Regions from separate parts of the Spongiibacter sp. IMCC21906 genome, predicted to be linked through region 4. Evidence: predicted binding sites of a transcription regulator. Region 4 holds the regulator's gene; each other region holds the start of a gene.

Region 1 (3,827 bases), 1.3 Mb from region 4:
AGATTATATTTTTTGGCAACACTGCCCACCGCAATCAGGCCGTCGGGGGTGACTTCGCCGCCCGCCATCCTCGGCACCACAGAGAAGGTACCGTTGTTTTGCATATTGGCCAGAAAACGGTCGTTGGTGTCCTGTAAAACGGCGTGTTTGGGTTCAAGAATATAGTCGTTCCAGCAGGAGGCTAAGATAGAGGCTGCAGTGGGTTTGCAAATATCGCAGCCGTGGCCGTTGCCGTGTTTTTCCAGTAGTTCATCAAAGGTTTTGATCTCGCCGACTCGAACCAAGTGGTAGATTTCTTGGCGGGTGTAGGGGAAATGTTCACAGAGGTCGGTGTTCACTTCTACGCCCAGTTTGGTCAGCTCGGCATTTAGTACTTGGCCAACCAGTGCGGTACAGCCGCCACAGGTCGAGGCGGCCTTGGTGCAGGCTTTGAGGTCGCCAACAGTGTGGGCGCCATCTTGAACCGCGGCACAAATCTGGCCTTTGCTGACATTGTTGCAGCTACAGATTTGGGCGACATCGGGTAAGGCGTCCACCCCGAGACCAACGCTGGCGCTGCCATCCAGCTGGGGAAGAATCATGGCCTCGGGGTGTTCAGGTAGGGTGATTTTGTTCAGTGCAAACTGCAGCAGGTTGCCGTAATCTTCGGCTTCACCCACCAGTACGGCGCCAAGCAAGTGCTCGCCGTTTTCGCTCACCACGATTTTTTTGTAAACCTCGGCTTGTTCATCAATGAAGGTATAGCTCTTTGCGCCGGGGCTATTGGCATGGGCGTCGCCAATGGAGGCAACATCTACCCCCATTAATTTAAGCTTGGTGCTCATGTCGGCGCCGGTAAAGGTGTTGCCATTTATACCGCCCAATACATGGTCGGCCGCGGTTCTGGCCATATCCCAACCCGGTGCGATTAAGCCGTAGATGCGACCACTCCACAGGGCGCATTCACCAATGGCGTAAATGTCTGGGTCAGAGGTTTGGCAGTTGTCGTTGATCACAATACCGCCGCGCTCACCAATTTCCAGCTCACTTTGGCGGGCAAGGGCATCTTGGGGGCGAATGCCAGCGGAGAAGACCAATACGTCGGTTTCCAGTTCGCTGCCATCGGCAAAAGACATTTTATGAAAGCAGCTGTCGCCATCAGTAATGTTTTGGGTGTTCTTTTGGGTGTGGACGGAAACACCGAGGTCTTCAATCTTTTTGCGAAGCAGGGCGCCGCCGCCGTCATCGACCTGAACCGCCATCAGTCGGGGGGCAAACTCGACAACGTGGGTTTTTAGTCCCAAATCCTTAATCGCTTTGGCAGCTTCTAATCCCAATAGCCCGCCGCCTACCACGGTGCCAACTTTGGCATTGCTGGCGGCGGCGGTAATGGCTTCTAAGTCTTCAATGGTGCGGTAAACAAAGCAATTATCTCGGTCGTGGCCAGGTACCGGTGGCACGAAGGGGAACGACCCTGTGGACAGTACTAGGGTATCGTAGCTGTACTCCTCGCCTTTGTCGGTGCTGACAATTTTTTTGTTCCGATTGATAGCGACGGCTTTTTCGCTGTTTTTTACCGCAATACTGTTGGTTTCATAAAAACCTTCTTTCACCATATTAAGGGACTCGGCTTTGCGAGTTTCAAACCATGCGGTGAGGTGAACGCGGTCATATGCTGGCCGGGGCTCTTCACCAATGACGGTGATGGTGAACTCTGAGGCCTGGCCGCTTTCAACCAAAGATTCAAGAAATTGGTGGCCGACAGGGCCGTTGCCAATAACCAGTAGGCGTTTTGGGTTGCTCATGGTGATGATCCTTTACTTCTGTGCGGGGCCTTACCTTTTACGTCGGTGTGACCGCAGTGTTCATGCTTGTCTGTATCCGTTGCAGGGTAATTAGCAATAGCTGTGCCATTATCTTTATGTTTTCGTAAGGTGTTGATAAATAATAATAAAATTATTTTTTGCGTTTTTTTGGGGCGTTTTTGGTGTGGAAATCAGCCGGTGCGCTGCAAAGTGTTGGGGCGGAATGTTCGATATTGGTGCTTTGCGGTTATTGTTCTGGAATTGTCGGTCGCACCAAGTTGGGTCGTTTTTGCGGTTGATATATAAATTTATTCTTTTAATTCAATGGCTTAATTATTTTTTGGATGGCTTCTTGCTGCGGCTGGCATAGCCCTTGCTGTGCTAGTCGCCATTGCTATTGCCGATGACTGGAGTTTGAGATGTCTTCCTCACATCTAAACCTGCTGGACCTTAAGCAGGACAAAATACGTTTGCTGCATTTAAGCTGGTTTGCGTTTTTTCTAACCTTTGTTGTGTGGTTTAACCATGCGCCGCTGCTGGTTTCTATCAAAGAAGCTTTTGATCTGAGTAGTCAGCAAGTTAAAGCGTTGATGATTCTTAATGTGGCGTTGACCATCCCTGCGCGAGTAGTCGTTGGTATGCTGGTGGACCGCTTTGGTCCCCGCATTGTTTTTAGTTCGCTGTTGATTGTCGGTGGGGCAATTTGTTGCGCTTTTGCTTTTGCCGATAACTACGAGCAAATTGCTTTACTGCGTTTTTGTATGGGCTTTATTGGCGCGGGCTTTGTTATTGGCATTCGCTTGGTAGGAGAGTGGTTTCCGGCTCGCCAGGTGGGTTTGGCTGAAGGTGTATATGGCGGTTGGGGGAATTTTGGTTCGGCGGCGGCAGCCATGTCGCTGCCAACCCTGGCCATTATGTATGGTGGCCCCGATGGCTGGCGTTATGCTACCGCGACAACCGGTGTTATTGCGGCGGCTTATGGCGTGTTCTTTTATTTACGAGCGCGTAATACCCCAAAGGGCGCAACTTACTTTAAGCCTAAAAAGTCGGGTGGCTTGGTGGTGAGTAATCGTCGGGACTTGGTGTTTTATATTGCGATGTGCGTGCCAATGTATTTGGCGCTGGCTGTGCTGACGTGGAAGTTGTCTCCCACTAATTTAGGCTTGCTAACAGATTGGGCCGCAACGGCAATTTACGGCGTGCTTGCGGTGTTGTTTGTCGTGCAGATCAGCCAAATTTTGCGGGTAAACAGTGATGCCATTAAGGGTATCCCCATCCCAGAAATGCAGCGTTATAAGTTTAAGCAAGTGGCCATTTTGAATGTCGCCTATTTCGTTACCTTTGGTTCTGAGCTGGCGGTGGTGTCGATGTTGCCATTGTTCTTTATGGAAACGTTTGAGCTGACTGCGGTGACGGCGGGGTTGTTGGCGTCGGGTTTTGCGTTTATGAATTTAGTGGCCCGTCCCAGTGGCGGTTATCTGTCGGATAAAGTGGGCCGCCGTAAGTCGCTGTCAGTATTGGTAGCCGGTTTGGCGGTGGGGTATATCGTACTGAGCCAAATTAATCCCGCGTGGCCAATTGCCTTGGCAGTGATTGCGACAATGTGTTGCTCTTTCTTTGTGCAGGCAGGTGAGGGTGCGGTGTTTGCCATTGTGCCTTTGGTAAAGCGTAGTATGACTGGGCAGATCGCTGGGATGACCGGTGCCTATGGTAATGTGGGTGCGGTGATTTTTCTGACGGTGTTGTCTTTTGTCGATGCTTCGTCCTTCTTTATGGTAATTTCAGCTTGCGCGGCAGTGGTGTTCTTTGCGGTGCAGTTTTTAGAAGAGCCCAAAGGTCATGTCGCTGAACTGAATGACGATGGCAGTGTGGCCTTGGTGGAAGTGGGTTAAATGATGGCATTGGGTCAGAGCGTCGCGCATGCATTTTGAGACAGGTTTGCGCTGCAGTGCAGCGCAGCTGAGCTCGGCCGGGTGTAAATCGATTAATGAAGATAGTCTTGGTATTTTAATTCCAACCGGCAGCGCGCTGATTACCAAAGGC
Region 2 (3,827 bases), 600 kb from region 4:
GTTTGAGCTTGCGTACACATCGGCAAAAGATGCGCGGGAGCTCTTAAACCCGGTGGTATTTACGTTAGCAATATTCTGAGCGGTAATATCCAAGCGGCTGGACGCCGCGTTTAATCCACTCAGTGCGATACGAAAGCTCATAAGGTAACTCCTGCTACTAAACTAAGCGATCCCACCGGGATCATCGAATTTCCACAACTTGAGACAGCGCCACGCTGCCCAAGCCATCGAGTTGTAATTGTGCGCTGCCGCCATGGCTGGGCACGCTCACACTATCTACCGACGCATTCACCTGCGTGGCCACTGCCTCAACGGTATTGCCGTTGCGGTAAGAAGCTTGCAAAGTGTATTTACCGGGGGGCAGGCGGTCACCACTCAGGCCAACGCCATTCCAATCAAAGTTCACTTCTCCAGCGCGCTGTGGCCCCAGGGACATTTTGCCTACCACTTCACCGCTGGGCGCCAGCACCTCAACATTCACCGCCGTGCTACTGACTGGTAACGATAACTGACCACTGACATTGCCAGACGTGGGCAAGGCAATTTGATCTGAGTTGATCAGCACTTCTTTGCCTATTAGTGAAGACGCCTCCAACAACTGTGCGGAATAAAGAGACTCGGTTAGTGTCGCAAGATTGGCGTTCATTTCGCTGATCCCACTCACTGAGGTCAACTGAGCCATCTGGCTGATAAACTCGGTGTTATCGGTAGGTTTAAAAGGGTCCTGACTTTTTAGCTGCTGGAGCATCAGCTTCATAAAATCCTGCTGATCCAGCGAGCTGGCATCTTTTTTTGCCGGCGTGGCCGTGGCTTGCTGTAAATCACTAATCGTTCGCAATTCCATCACTCAGCTCCTAGTTTTGACCGAGCTGCAGCGTGCGCAGCATTAATGTTTTGGTTGTAGAAAACACATCTGCATTATTCTGATAGGCCCGTGAAGCAGAAATCATATTGGCCATTTCTTCAACCGTGTTCACATTAGAACCGTAGACGTAGCCCTGCTCATCGGCCATCGGGTTACCGGGTTCATAGCGTTTTGGAATGGGGGCATCGCTTTCGACTACACCGCTTACCGCAACGGCCGTCATCGCTTGTTGCTGGTCCATTACCGCTGAAAAAACCGGTTGTTTAGCCCGGTAGGCTTCAGCCTCGCTACTGCTCAAACTGTCGGCATTCGCCAAGTTACTGGCGGTGGTATTCAGCCGCAGCATTTGCGCGCTCATTGCCGAAGCGGCAACATCAAGAGGATTTGCCATGGCTTAACGCCCTCCCTGTAAAATGGACTTCAAACTGCTAAAACGGCTTCCTAAAAACTGTAAGGTGCTTTGGTAGCGCAAGGCGTTGTCGGCAAACTCGGCTTGCTCGACATGCGCTTCCACCGTATTGCCATCAAGTGAAGACTGTTTAGGTATGCGGTACATCAATTGCTCGTCTGCCATATTCGGATTCAAACCACCTACCGGACCGAGCTGCTGATGACCAGCGTGGGTCTGCTGCACAGAAAGTTGAGCTGGCGGAGTAGCCGCGGCCTGTCCCAGTACAGCGCGAAAATCGATATCCCTGGCCTTGTATCCCGGCGTCTCTGCATTGGCAATATTGCTTGCCAAAACCTCGTTGCGCCGCTCCCTGACATATAAAGCCTGTTCGTGTATGCCTAGAGCTTTGTCAAAATTTATTGCCATTGAAATACCATTAAAGTTTTACCCGTTGCTGTCGATATACCTTGTAAGGTCGATTTATTATCACAGCGTCTTGCTTTATCTAATGCGAGGCAAAGGCCGTGCCATATTTTTTAGTTGTTATTTTTCAATAACTTAAACAACAACACACTTCGTAGTGCCAAAAAAACGGCAGACCTTTTCCGCTTGAGCGGCAATCCTTCGTCGCAGCTAATTTGTATCGTTTTTATCTGTAAAAAATAAATTTCTTGCTATGGCATAGCTATTGCTACTTCTACCATAGAGAGCATTCAGTGACGGTTTTTTGGCGCAGCTTGGTAAGTAACGATGAGGCTTAAGAAAATTTATTTATGGTTAATCGCCGCAGCTATCGCAACGAGCATCGCGGGGCCTGCACAAGCAGAGCGTGAAAGCACTGCCCGTATCGTCGCGACGGCGAAAGCGTATATAGCCGCTCGTCACCCATGGCGTGATATGGAAACCAGCGTCACAACTAAAAAACTTGATCCACGCAGTCGCCTGGAAAAATGCCAGGGGCCACTAGAAGCCTTTTTGCCACCGGGCGGTCGCATTAAACAAAGAACCACCGTGGGCGTACGCTGTAGCAGCGGCAAACCCTGGAAAATTTATGTGCCGGTTAATATCGCCGCCTACGCCAAGGTTATGGTGAGCCGGCACCCCATTGCACCGGGACGCCCTATCAGCGCCGCTGATATCAGCTGGAGCAAACGGGATATTGCCACCTTAGGTTATGGCTATTTACGTTCACTGGAAGGTGCCGGCGGTTATCGAGCCCGTTACAGCATCGCTCAAGGGGCGGTTATTACCCCAAATATGGTAGAAGCCGACAGCGTTATTCAAAAAGGCCAGCAAGTGCATCTCAGTAGCTTGGCCGGGAGTGTCAAAGTCAGCATGGCGGGTATTGCTCTGCAAAATGGCGCGCTGGGTGGCCGTATTCGAGTGAAGAATCTCAGCTCAGGAAAGCAGTTAGAAGGCATTGTAGAATCGGATCACAGTGTGCTGATTCAATAGGTACAAACACGCAGAAAAAACCTAAAGTTTTCGGCCCCGGAGTCGATAATAAAGGCAAAGCGATACGCTTAAAGGACAAAAATCATGATCTATCGTGTTGATGGGCCCTCGCAAGGCCAAACTAACAGCTTAGGCAGCAGCCGCAGTACGGACAAATCCCCGTCAAGCAAGGCTACGACTGAGGTCACAAACAGCCCAACCAAATCCACAGTGGATACACCATTGTTGGCCAGCGCCCAAACTGCAGTTAATGCCAGTGACGGTGTTGATCGGCAAAAAGTCGACGCCATTAAAAACGCTATTCGCAATGGCGAATTTACGGTGGATGCCAATCGCGTGGCAGCAGCCTTTGTCGATTTAGAAATGTTGACAGGAAGTTAATATGAAGCTTCAAGACTGCCTACAGTCCATTGCCGAATGCAGCGCCGCACTGGAACTGATCTTGATTGACGAAGGTGAACTTGTTGCCAACGCTCCCGACCATGAACTACTGCATGAGTTTGCCGAAAAGAAAACCGAGCTAAGTCAGAAAATTAACGACCTGGCATTATGGCGGAAGCGGTATTTGGCAGAACAAAACCTTGAAGACCCAGGTTTACCTGAAGATATAGAACGCTGCTTACAACGCTGCCAAAAACTCAACCAGCAAGCGGGCGCCTCTATTAATACCCAACTGCGTTATACCAAACGCGCACTAGAGGTATTGGGTATGGGTGACGACAATCCCGTCTACAATGCCCGGGGCGACAGCCACAGCACGGCCTCAACCCACGCGATAGCCAAAGCCTAACGCGCGACCTTCTATAAACGCTCAGTTCTCAAGCAGCGCTTTTAAGCTGGCCAAATCAGCTGCTACGGCCTGCCTGTCTTCTGCAAATTCTTTATCCGACAGCCCCGCCTTTCACACAAACGTATACCGAGTTGGTCGATTCACAGTTTTGGAAAGGGTTATAAAACGACACCACATGTGAATCAACCTTGGCAAACACCGTTTTCAGCAAGGCTTCAAACCCCTCATCCGGTAGGTTTTGTGACCACATCGCAAACACACCATTGGGTTTAAGTTGCTGTGCCATCAAAGCCAAGTTATCAGTGCTATAAAAACAGGCATTGGCG
Region 3 (3,827 bases), 1.3 Mb from region 4:
AGGGAAATAGGTATGGTGGAAGAAAGCGATGGTTAGATCTGGGCGCAGCTCACGCAAAAAGGCTGGCACCATCCACAGGTTATAGTCATGTATCCAAACTACGGCATTTGCCGCTGCTTCTGCCGCCGTACGCTCCGCGAACAGTCGATTTACCTTAAGATAAACCTCCCAGTGATCTTCCCGAAAACTCGCTCGCTCCCAAAAAGTATGCAAGGTGGGCCAAAAAGCCTCCTTAGAGAACTTCTTGTAAAAAATATCCATGTCTTTTTTGCTTAAAGGAACCCGCGCTGCCACCAACTTTGGATAACGACTAGCCTCAACTTCGGTGTGGGTTTCAAATTTGCCTTGTTTATTGTCATGCACCGACCACGCCACCCACGAGCCCGCTTTGCCGTCGGCAAAGAAACTCAATAAGGTAGGAATAATGCCATTGGGCGAGGCAGGCCTGCGCCGAATCATGACACCATCTTCTACCACTTCTTCGTAGGGCAGGCGGTGATACACCATCACCAAGTCCGCCTTGCCGGGCTCCAGAATGTCTCGGGCCTCGGCATCCAAACCGGCCGTGCCTAAAAAGCCGAAATGGCGGATAGCTTCCAAAATTCCCCCCGCGCCACTCAGCGAGGCATGAAAAACCCGCGCCCGGCTTTCGGTCGCTTCCAGCAAACCTGACTCTGACTCACCTACACAAACACCGATAAAGCCCTGCTCATACATAGACAGATCATTCAGAGTATCCCCCGCCACCAACACCTCTTCATGGGGAATGTTCAAATGCGCCACCAATGCCGTCAGGGTCGAACCCTTATTGACGCCTTTAGGCAAAATATCTAAATACCAACTTGCGGAATACAGTAGATCGCAATCTAATGCGGCAACAGCTTTGGCCAAGGGGGCTCGCACCGCATCTACCGCTTCAGGCTCACAAAAATAGGAGCAACGACGCTCCTGCGGCACATCTTGGCGTTGCAGGCCGTTAATACCGTCCAAGGCAGCTTCGACAACGTGCTCACCCGGCCAGAGCTTGTCGATATCGGACTGCAAAGGTTGTATCGGCTGCTGAGTACTACCATCAACTACCGTGCAGCCCACATCACAAATAATATAATCCGGTTCAGGAATGGTGGGGTCGGCTAATAATGGCAATACAGATTCCAGTCCACGACCGGTGACAAATGCCAGTTCAATTTCGGGGTGAGCGGCGATAATCTGATATAAACGAAGGCGATTTTCAGAAGTCCCCCCCAAAAACGTGCCGTCTAAATCGGTTGCTAACAACATAGTCAATTCCCGTGATTTGCAACAGCGCCGGGGCATTCCCCAGGCCGATGCCTGACGTATGGTCCACGGACCTATGTTGGTGGGAGCACTCACTCGTTCGAGCCACTCCTAGCACCGCGAGACGGCGCACAAACATCCTCACTGCATGAAGGAAGAAACCAGTAAAGGCTGATCCGAAGACCTTGATTAACCAAGCAAAAATCCGTTTAGCACTTCAGCTTGGCGGTGAAACGCAATAAACCTGATCATGCAGATTTTATGCCGCGCAAAGCTAAAAGCAGGCCTCACGGCGCTTTCCTGCAAGTCTATTCAACTGACATGGAACGCAGTGATATTCAGACTCTCCCCGGCACCCCTTGCTGCACCAAAAAAGAGCGTCACGCCCGTTTAGGCCTGTCCCCGCTCTTTCTACACAAACAAGAAACTTTCTGGCTTTTCCACATACCAACGCTATAGCACTTAAGTATCACGGCTCCAGCACCACCAGCAGGTGGGCATTTAAAGCTAAACGCCCCTGCCCAAAAGCTGGTTGGAACAAGTCTTGCCTCGGGTCTAGTATTAGAGCTGAATTGCTAAGTTCGACACCTGATCATGAATCGCCTATTACAAGCGAGCGATCTCCAAGGTGGTAAACCGTTGGCAAAACGTGCTTTGATCGTACATGCCAGTGCAGAACTGGAGAATAATAGGGAGGAGCATGTCCGAACGTTGGAATAACATCATTACCTCGGCCCAGACCTTTCGTCGGGAGCTCCACCGCTATCCCGAACTAGGCTGGCAGGAAAACCGTACCGCTGCAGAAATCCGCAGAGCGTTAAGCTCACTGGATATCTCTTGGCGAGATTGCGCCAAAACCGGCACTGTCGCATCGCTCGGTAAACACAAGCGCGGTAAGCACATTGCCCTGCGAGGCGATATCGATGCACTTCCCATCACTGAAAAATCCGACAAAGAATGGCGCTCCGAACATCAGGGTTGCATGCATGCCTGCGGCCACGACGGTCACACCGCCACGTTGCTGGCAACCGCAGAGTGGCTTAAACACAGTGAAGATCAACTCACGGGGCCAGTCACTTTAATCTTTCAGCCCGCCGAAGAAGGGGGCCACGGCGCGCGGGAAATGATCGCCGACGGTGCCTTAGAGGGCGTGGATGAAATTTTCGGCTGGCATAACTGGCCCGCCATCCCCTTTGGCAAATTGGCTTGCCCAGACGATATTGTAATGTGTGGTAACGGCACCTTTCGCATCAAACTGAATGGCAAAGGTGGTCATGCCAGCCAACCTGAATTATGCAAAGACCCCGTATTGGCCGCCAGTGCAATCACCCTTGCGCTACAGCAAATTGTCGCTCGGCGCCTAGCACCCCAACGGGCCGCCGTAATCAGCGTCACATCCATTAATGCTCCAAGCGGGGCGACGATTATTCCGCAACAAGCAGAACTCGGCGGCAGTATTCGAGTACCCGACATTAAAACCCGGGACGAAGTAAATCAGCTTATTCGTGAAATAAGCCAGCAAACCGCGGCCAGTTATGGGGTTGATTGCGAGGTAGAAATCATCCCTCGCTACAACGCCACCATTAATCATGCCCAGCAAGCCCAACGCCTTCGCAGCTGCTGGCAAGACGCTTTTGGTAGCGCGGCAATGGCAAACGATATTCTCACGCCGATTATGGCGTCAGAAGACTTCAGCTATTACCTGCAAGAAATTCCTGGGGCCTTTGCCTTAATCGGCGCAGGCGAGGCAGACGAAGAAGCCTACCCTTGCCACAGTCCCCACTACGACTTTAATGACAAACTGATACCACTTGTTACCGAACTTTATGCCCGCTTAGTCGGCGCGGCATTACCTACGCCCAACTAATCGGGCATCAAAACTATCGTTACCTTGACGCACCACGACGCGTCTATTTTGTCCCCAGCGACAAAATTCTAAAAACCGCAGGAGGAAAGACATGAGTATTTTTGAACAGCGCGAATCCGAGATCCGGGGTTATTGCCGAGTCTATCCAGTGGTGTTTGATAAGGCATTCAATGCCCGCCAAACCGACGAGAACGGCAATGAATATATCGATTTTTTTGCCGGTGCCGGGGTACTTAACTTTGGCCACAACAACGAGCGCATGACCCAAGCCGTTATTAAATATATTCAAGGTAATGGCGTTACCCACAGTTTGGACATGCACACCACTGCTAAGCGGGATTTCATGGAACGGTTTGTCAAAACCATAATGGACCCCCGCGGCATGGATCACAAAATGCAGTTTATGGGGCCCACGGGCACCAACTCTGTTGAAGCCGCATTAAAAATTGCTCGCCGCGCGACAGGACGCCGAGAAATCATCGCCTTTACCAAAGGCTTTCACGGCATGACGCTAGGTGCACTGGCATGTACTGCAAACCAAGCGTTTCGGGGGCAGCAGGCATTCCATTAGAACATGTCAAACACTACCCCTTTGGCGAAGACAGCACTATTACTCAACTACGGGCCATGTATAGCGACAGTTCCAGCGGCATGTTGCCTCCGGCCGCATTTTTGGTAGAAC
Region 4 (3,827 bases):
AAAACAATGCTGAGTTTGGCGTATTGCCTGACCTGCTCACAAAGGCTTTTAAAACGTTGGAGTTCGGCCTGTGAGTTGCGGGCATCTATACACACGGCCACCTGTTTGTGAGCTTTAAGTGGATTTTGCGACAGCTCTTGCACCAGTGCTGGCAACAGTGACACCGGGAGGTTGTCGATGGCGTAAAAGCCTTCGTCTTCCAGCTGGTGTAGGGCGGTACTTTTGCCCGAACCTGAGCGCCCACTGATGATGATCAGCTGCATATTAGCCCCGGATGGCCTGTTCAAACAGGGTTTGGTCGCTGTCGGCTTGGCGAAGTCGGCTTCTGAAGCTTTCTTCGTTAAAGGCGGCTGCGAGAGACCCCAGCACTTTCACGTGCTCGTCGTGGGCCTCGGCGGGGACGATCAGGGCAAACACTAAATCTACCGGCTGGTCGTCAATAGATTCAAACTCAATAGCTTTGTCGAGTTTTAACAGTATGCCGGTAATGCGTTGGCAGCGGCTGCTGCGGCAGTGGGGGATGGCAACGCCATGACCTATGCCGGTGCTGCCCAAGCGCTCACGGGCGAGCAAGTCATTAAATAACTCACCTTGATCATAATTCGAGTCGTCTTCGCTAATAAATTGAGCCACTTGCTCAAGAAGGCGTTTTTTGCTGTTAACGGACGTACCACAATGGGTACGTCCTTGGCTGAGTATAGAATCGAAGTTCATGATATTCGCTAAATAAGAGGAGGGTTGCCAGTCCTAACGGACCAGGTTCTTTTCCTTGTGTTTTATGAGTTGCCGGTCCAGTTTGTCGGTGAGGCTATCGATCGCGGCATACATGTCTTGTGATTCACTGGTGGCAAAAAGATCCGCGCCGGCAACGTGTACCGTGGCTTCGGCTTTTTGAATCAGTTTTTCTACAGAGAGTGTGACGTCGCTATTGGTTATGTTGTCAAAATGCCTCTGAAGTTTTGAGAGCTTGTTATTGACATAGTCGCGGAGAGCTGGAGTGACGTCTACGTGATGACCACTAACAGTTATTTGCATATTGTTGCTCCTTCATCGCTGTAAGTAACCAGCGCCTCCCGGCGCGTAAGTGACGGTCGTGATGTAAGATCACGGCCACTAAACTAGTCGTTTCCGCTCGTTGGAGGGGGGGATGACTAGCGATTCTCGGTATTTTGCAATGGTTCGGCGTGCCACCTGTATGCCTTGTTCTCCTAACAGCTCGGTGATTTTGCTATCGCTGAGTGGTTTGCGGGGGTTTTCCGCGGCGATTAGCTTTTTAATCAATGCTCGGATCGCTGTCGAGGAGCATTCTCCGCCGGTATCAGTGGAGACATGGCTGGAGAAGAAAAATTTCAGTTCGTAAATGCCTCTAGGCGTATGCATGTATTTTTGGGTAGTGACGCGAGAGATCGTTGACTCATGCATACCCACTGCCTCGGCAATATCATGAAGTACCAATGGCTTCATGGCCTCTTCACCATACTCTAGAAAGCCACGCTGATATTCAACAATCTTGCTGGCCACTTTCATCAATGTTTCATTGCGACTCTGCAGGCTTTTGATAAACCAGCGTGCTTCCTGCAAATTATCACGAATATAGTTGTTATCGCTGCTGTTACTGCTCTGCCGGGCCATAGAGGCGTACTGGGCGTTGATTTGAATCTTGGGGGCAATATCAGGGTTGAGCTCAACTAGCCAGCGGCCTTCTTTTTTACTGACAAAAACGTCAGGCACGACGTATTCGGTTTCGCTGGCACCCACGGCGTCGCCGGGGGTGGGGTTGAGGCTTTGGATAAGCTTGAGAATGTCTTTTAGCTGCTCTTCTTTAATGCGGCAGCGGCGCATGATTTGATTGTAGTCTCGATTGCCAAGTTGGGCCATGTATTGGCCGACTATCAGCATGGCTTCTTCGCGCCACGGGGTGTCGTGGTGGAGCTGCCTTAACTGAATGAGCAGGCATTCTTGTAGGTCTTGGCCGCCAACGCCAGGTGGATCAAAATTTTGAATGAGATGAAGCACGGCTCGTACTTCTTCAATTTCGGCTTCTTCGTTGTTAAAGCTTTCAACTAAGTCTTCTATAGATAGGGTCAAGCGACCCTTTTCATCAATGGCATCAATCAGGGCGTCGGCAATAAGGCGGTCGACTTCGGACAAGCGACTGACATTGAGCTGCCACCGCAGGTGGTCTTGCAGAGAGTCTGAGCTGCCGTGGCGGTAGTCGTTGTTGTAATCGCTGTCGTCTATGGCGCTGGGAGTACTGCTACCACTGCCGCTGCTTTGATAAACGTCATCCCACTGGCTGTCGACTGGGAGGTCTTCGGGAATGTCACTGCGCTCGGCCCAGCTGTCGTCGGCATCGTTATCTGCTGTGGCTGTAGGTTCTTTTGCTTCTGTGTTGGTTTTTTCGGCCGAATCAGTTTCTGGCTTAGAGGGTGTGTTTTGTTGCTGAGATTCGGTGTCTACTCCTTCGTCCTCACTGATTTCCAGTAAGGGGTTCGAGTCCAGTGCAGATTGGATTTCTTGCTGCAAATCGAGGGTAGAAAGCTGAAGTAAACGGATCGCTTGTTGCAGCTGTGGTGTCATGGTCAGCTGCTGGCCAACCTTGAGCTGGAGCGATTGTTTCATAGGCAGTGGCTTCTACAACATGAAAAGGTAACGCGAGTATTTTCTACTCTACCAACGGGTGGTATACCCTCGCAATTCAGGAAATGATTCTGTATTTGCGTACCTTGAGTGTAGTCGCCTCTATTCGAGCCTGCAATACCTGTGCCGAATCAAAATTTTAATGGCGCTTAAAGTGTAAATTTGTCACCTAGGTAAATTTCCCGCACGATCTCGCTGTTTAGCACCGTGTTAGCATCGCCTTCGGCGACGATACGGCCTTCACCAACAATATAGGCTTTTTCACAAATTTGTAGGGTTTCCCGAACATTGTGGTCGGTAATCAATACGCCGATACCTCGTGCCTGCAGATGGCGGATGATTTGTTGAATATCATTCACCGAAATAGGGTCTACCCCGGCAAAGGGCTCATCAAGCAGAATAAAGCTGGGGTCGGTGGCCAGGGCTCTGGCAATTTCCACTCGGCGGCGTTCGCCCCCAGACAGGGTCATCCCTTTTGAGTCGCGGATATGGGTAATGTGAAACTCTTGTAGCAAGGCTTCTAATTTTTCTTTTCGCTGTTTGCGGTTTAGGTCTTTGCGGGTTTCAAGAATGGCCAAAATGTTATCGGCCACGCTAAGCTTGCGAAATATTGAGGCTTCTTGCGGTAGGTAGCCCAGGCCGTGTTTTGCTCGACCATGTACTGACATTGCTGTGAGATTTTTATCATCGAGAGTAATGTGGCCCTGGTCGGCGTTAACGATGCCGACAATCATATAAAAGCAGGTGGTTTTTCCCGCGCCATTGGGGCCTAGCAGCCCAACGATTTCACCGCTGCGAATACTCAATGAGACATCGCGAATAATTTGGCGACCCTTGTAGGCTTTGGCGAGGTTGCTTGCTTTTAATACCGGCATTAGGGGGTCGCTTTGTTACTGTTAGAGGGCGGGGTGCTTGGCTTGTTTGTTTTGGCCGAAGTCTCGTTTTTCTTGGTTGTGCCGGTTTTGCTTGCGGCGTTAGCGTTGTCGTCGGGGTTTTGTGGTTGCAGTGTCATCTTGACCCGGCCATTTTCTGCCGCGCTGCCGCCATCGGCAACGACGGTTTGTTTTTTGCCGCTATAGACGACGCGATCCCCGCTGATTTTTGAGCCTTGATGGGTGATGCTGGCGTTTTTTTGCAACAAAATTTCTTCATCATTAAGCTTGTATTCGACGGTGTTGGCGCTGGCA

The links. The regulator sigma-54, encoded in region 4, starts transcription at its own class of promoters, with help from an activator protein. The targets are predictions, from matches to a motif close to TGGCACANNNNTTGCNNT.
Region 1: IMCC21906_RS15855 (NarK family nitrate/nitrite MFS transporter) is a predicted target of sigma-54. The motif match lies at 2,147-2,164, and genes of this name have one in related genera.
Region 2: flgA (flagellar basal body P-ring formation chaperone FlgA) is a predicted target of sigma-54. The motif match lies at 1,934-1,951, and genes of this name have one in related genera.
Region 3: doeB2 (N(2)-acetyl-L-2,4-diaminobutanoate deacetylase DoeB2) is a predicted target of sigma-54. The motif match lies at 1,812-1,829, and genes of this name have one in related genera.

Annotation. Positions count from the first base shown of each region.
Region 1 is NZ_CP011477.1:3,423,439-3,427,265, reverse strand. Features, by position in the region: gene nirB (nitrite reductase large subunit NirB) at 1-1,784, opposite strand, end outside; gene IMCC21906_RS15855 (NarK family nitrate/nitrite MFS transporter) at 2,204-3,676, shown strand; gene IMCC21906_RS15850 (bifunctional protein-serine/threonine kinase/phosphatase) at 3,705-3,827, shown strand, end outside.
Region 2 is NZ_CP011477.1:1,870,237-1,874,063, reverse strand. Features, by position in the region: gene flgE (flagellar hook protein FlgE) at 1-141, opposite strand, end outside; gene IMCC21906_RS08610 (flagellar hook assembly protein FlgD) at 182-844, opposite strand; gene flgC (flagellar basal body rod protein FlgC) at 855-1,256, opposite strand; gene flgB (flagellar basal body rod protein FlgB) at 1,260-1,682, opposite strand; gene flgA (flagellar basal body P-ring formation chaperone FlgA) at 2,007-2,711, shown strand; gene flgM (flagellar biosynthesis anti-sigma factor FlgM) at 2,796-3,092, shown strand; gene flgN (flagellar export chaperone FlgN) at 3,094-3,501, shown strand; gene IMCC21906_RS08580 (spermidine synthase) at 3,593-3,827, opposite strand, start outside.
Region 3 is NZ_CP011477.1:3,463,954-3,467,780, forward strand. Features, by position in the region: gene ggpS (glucosylglycerol-phosphate synthase) at 1-1,281, opposite strand, end outside; gene doeB2 (N(2)-acetyl-L-2,4-diaminobutanoate deacetylase DoeB2) at 1,979-3,145, shown strand; gene IMCC21906_RS17165 (aminotransferase class III-fold pyridoxal phosphate-dependent enzyme) at 3,237-3,716, shown strand; gene IMCC21906_RS17170 (aminotransferase class III-fold pyridoxal phosphate-dependent enzyme) at 3,671-3,827, shown strand, end outside.
Region 4 is NZ_CP011477.1:1,267,265-1,271,091, forward strand. Features, by position in the region: gene rapZ (RNase adapter RapZ) at 1-263, opposite strand, end outside; gene IMCC21906_RS05785 (PTS sugar transporter subunit IIA) at 265-714, opposite strand; gene hpf (ribosome hibernation-promoting factor, HPF/YfiA family) at 748-1,035, opposite strand; gene IMCC21906_RS05795 (RNA polymerase factor sigma-54) at 1,114-2,622, opposite strand; gene lptB (LPS export ABC transporter ATP-binding protein) at 2,790-3,515, opposite strand; gene lptA (lipopolysaccharide transport periplasmic protein LptA) at 3,515-3,827, opposite strand, start outside.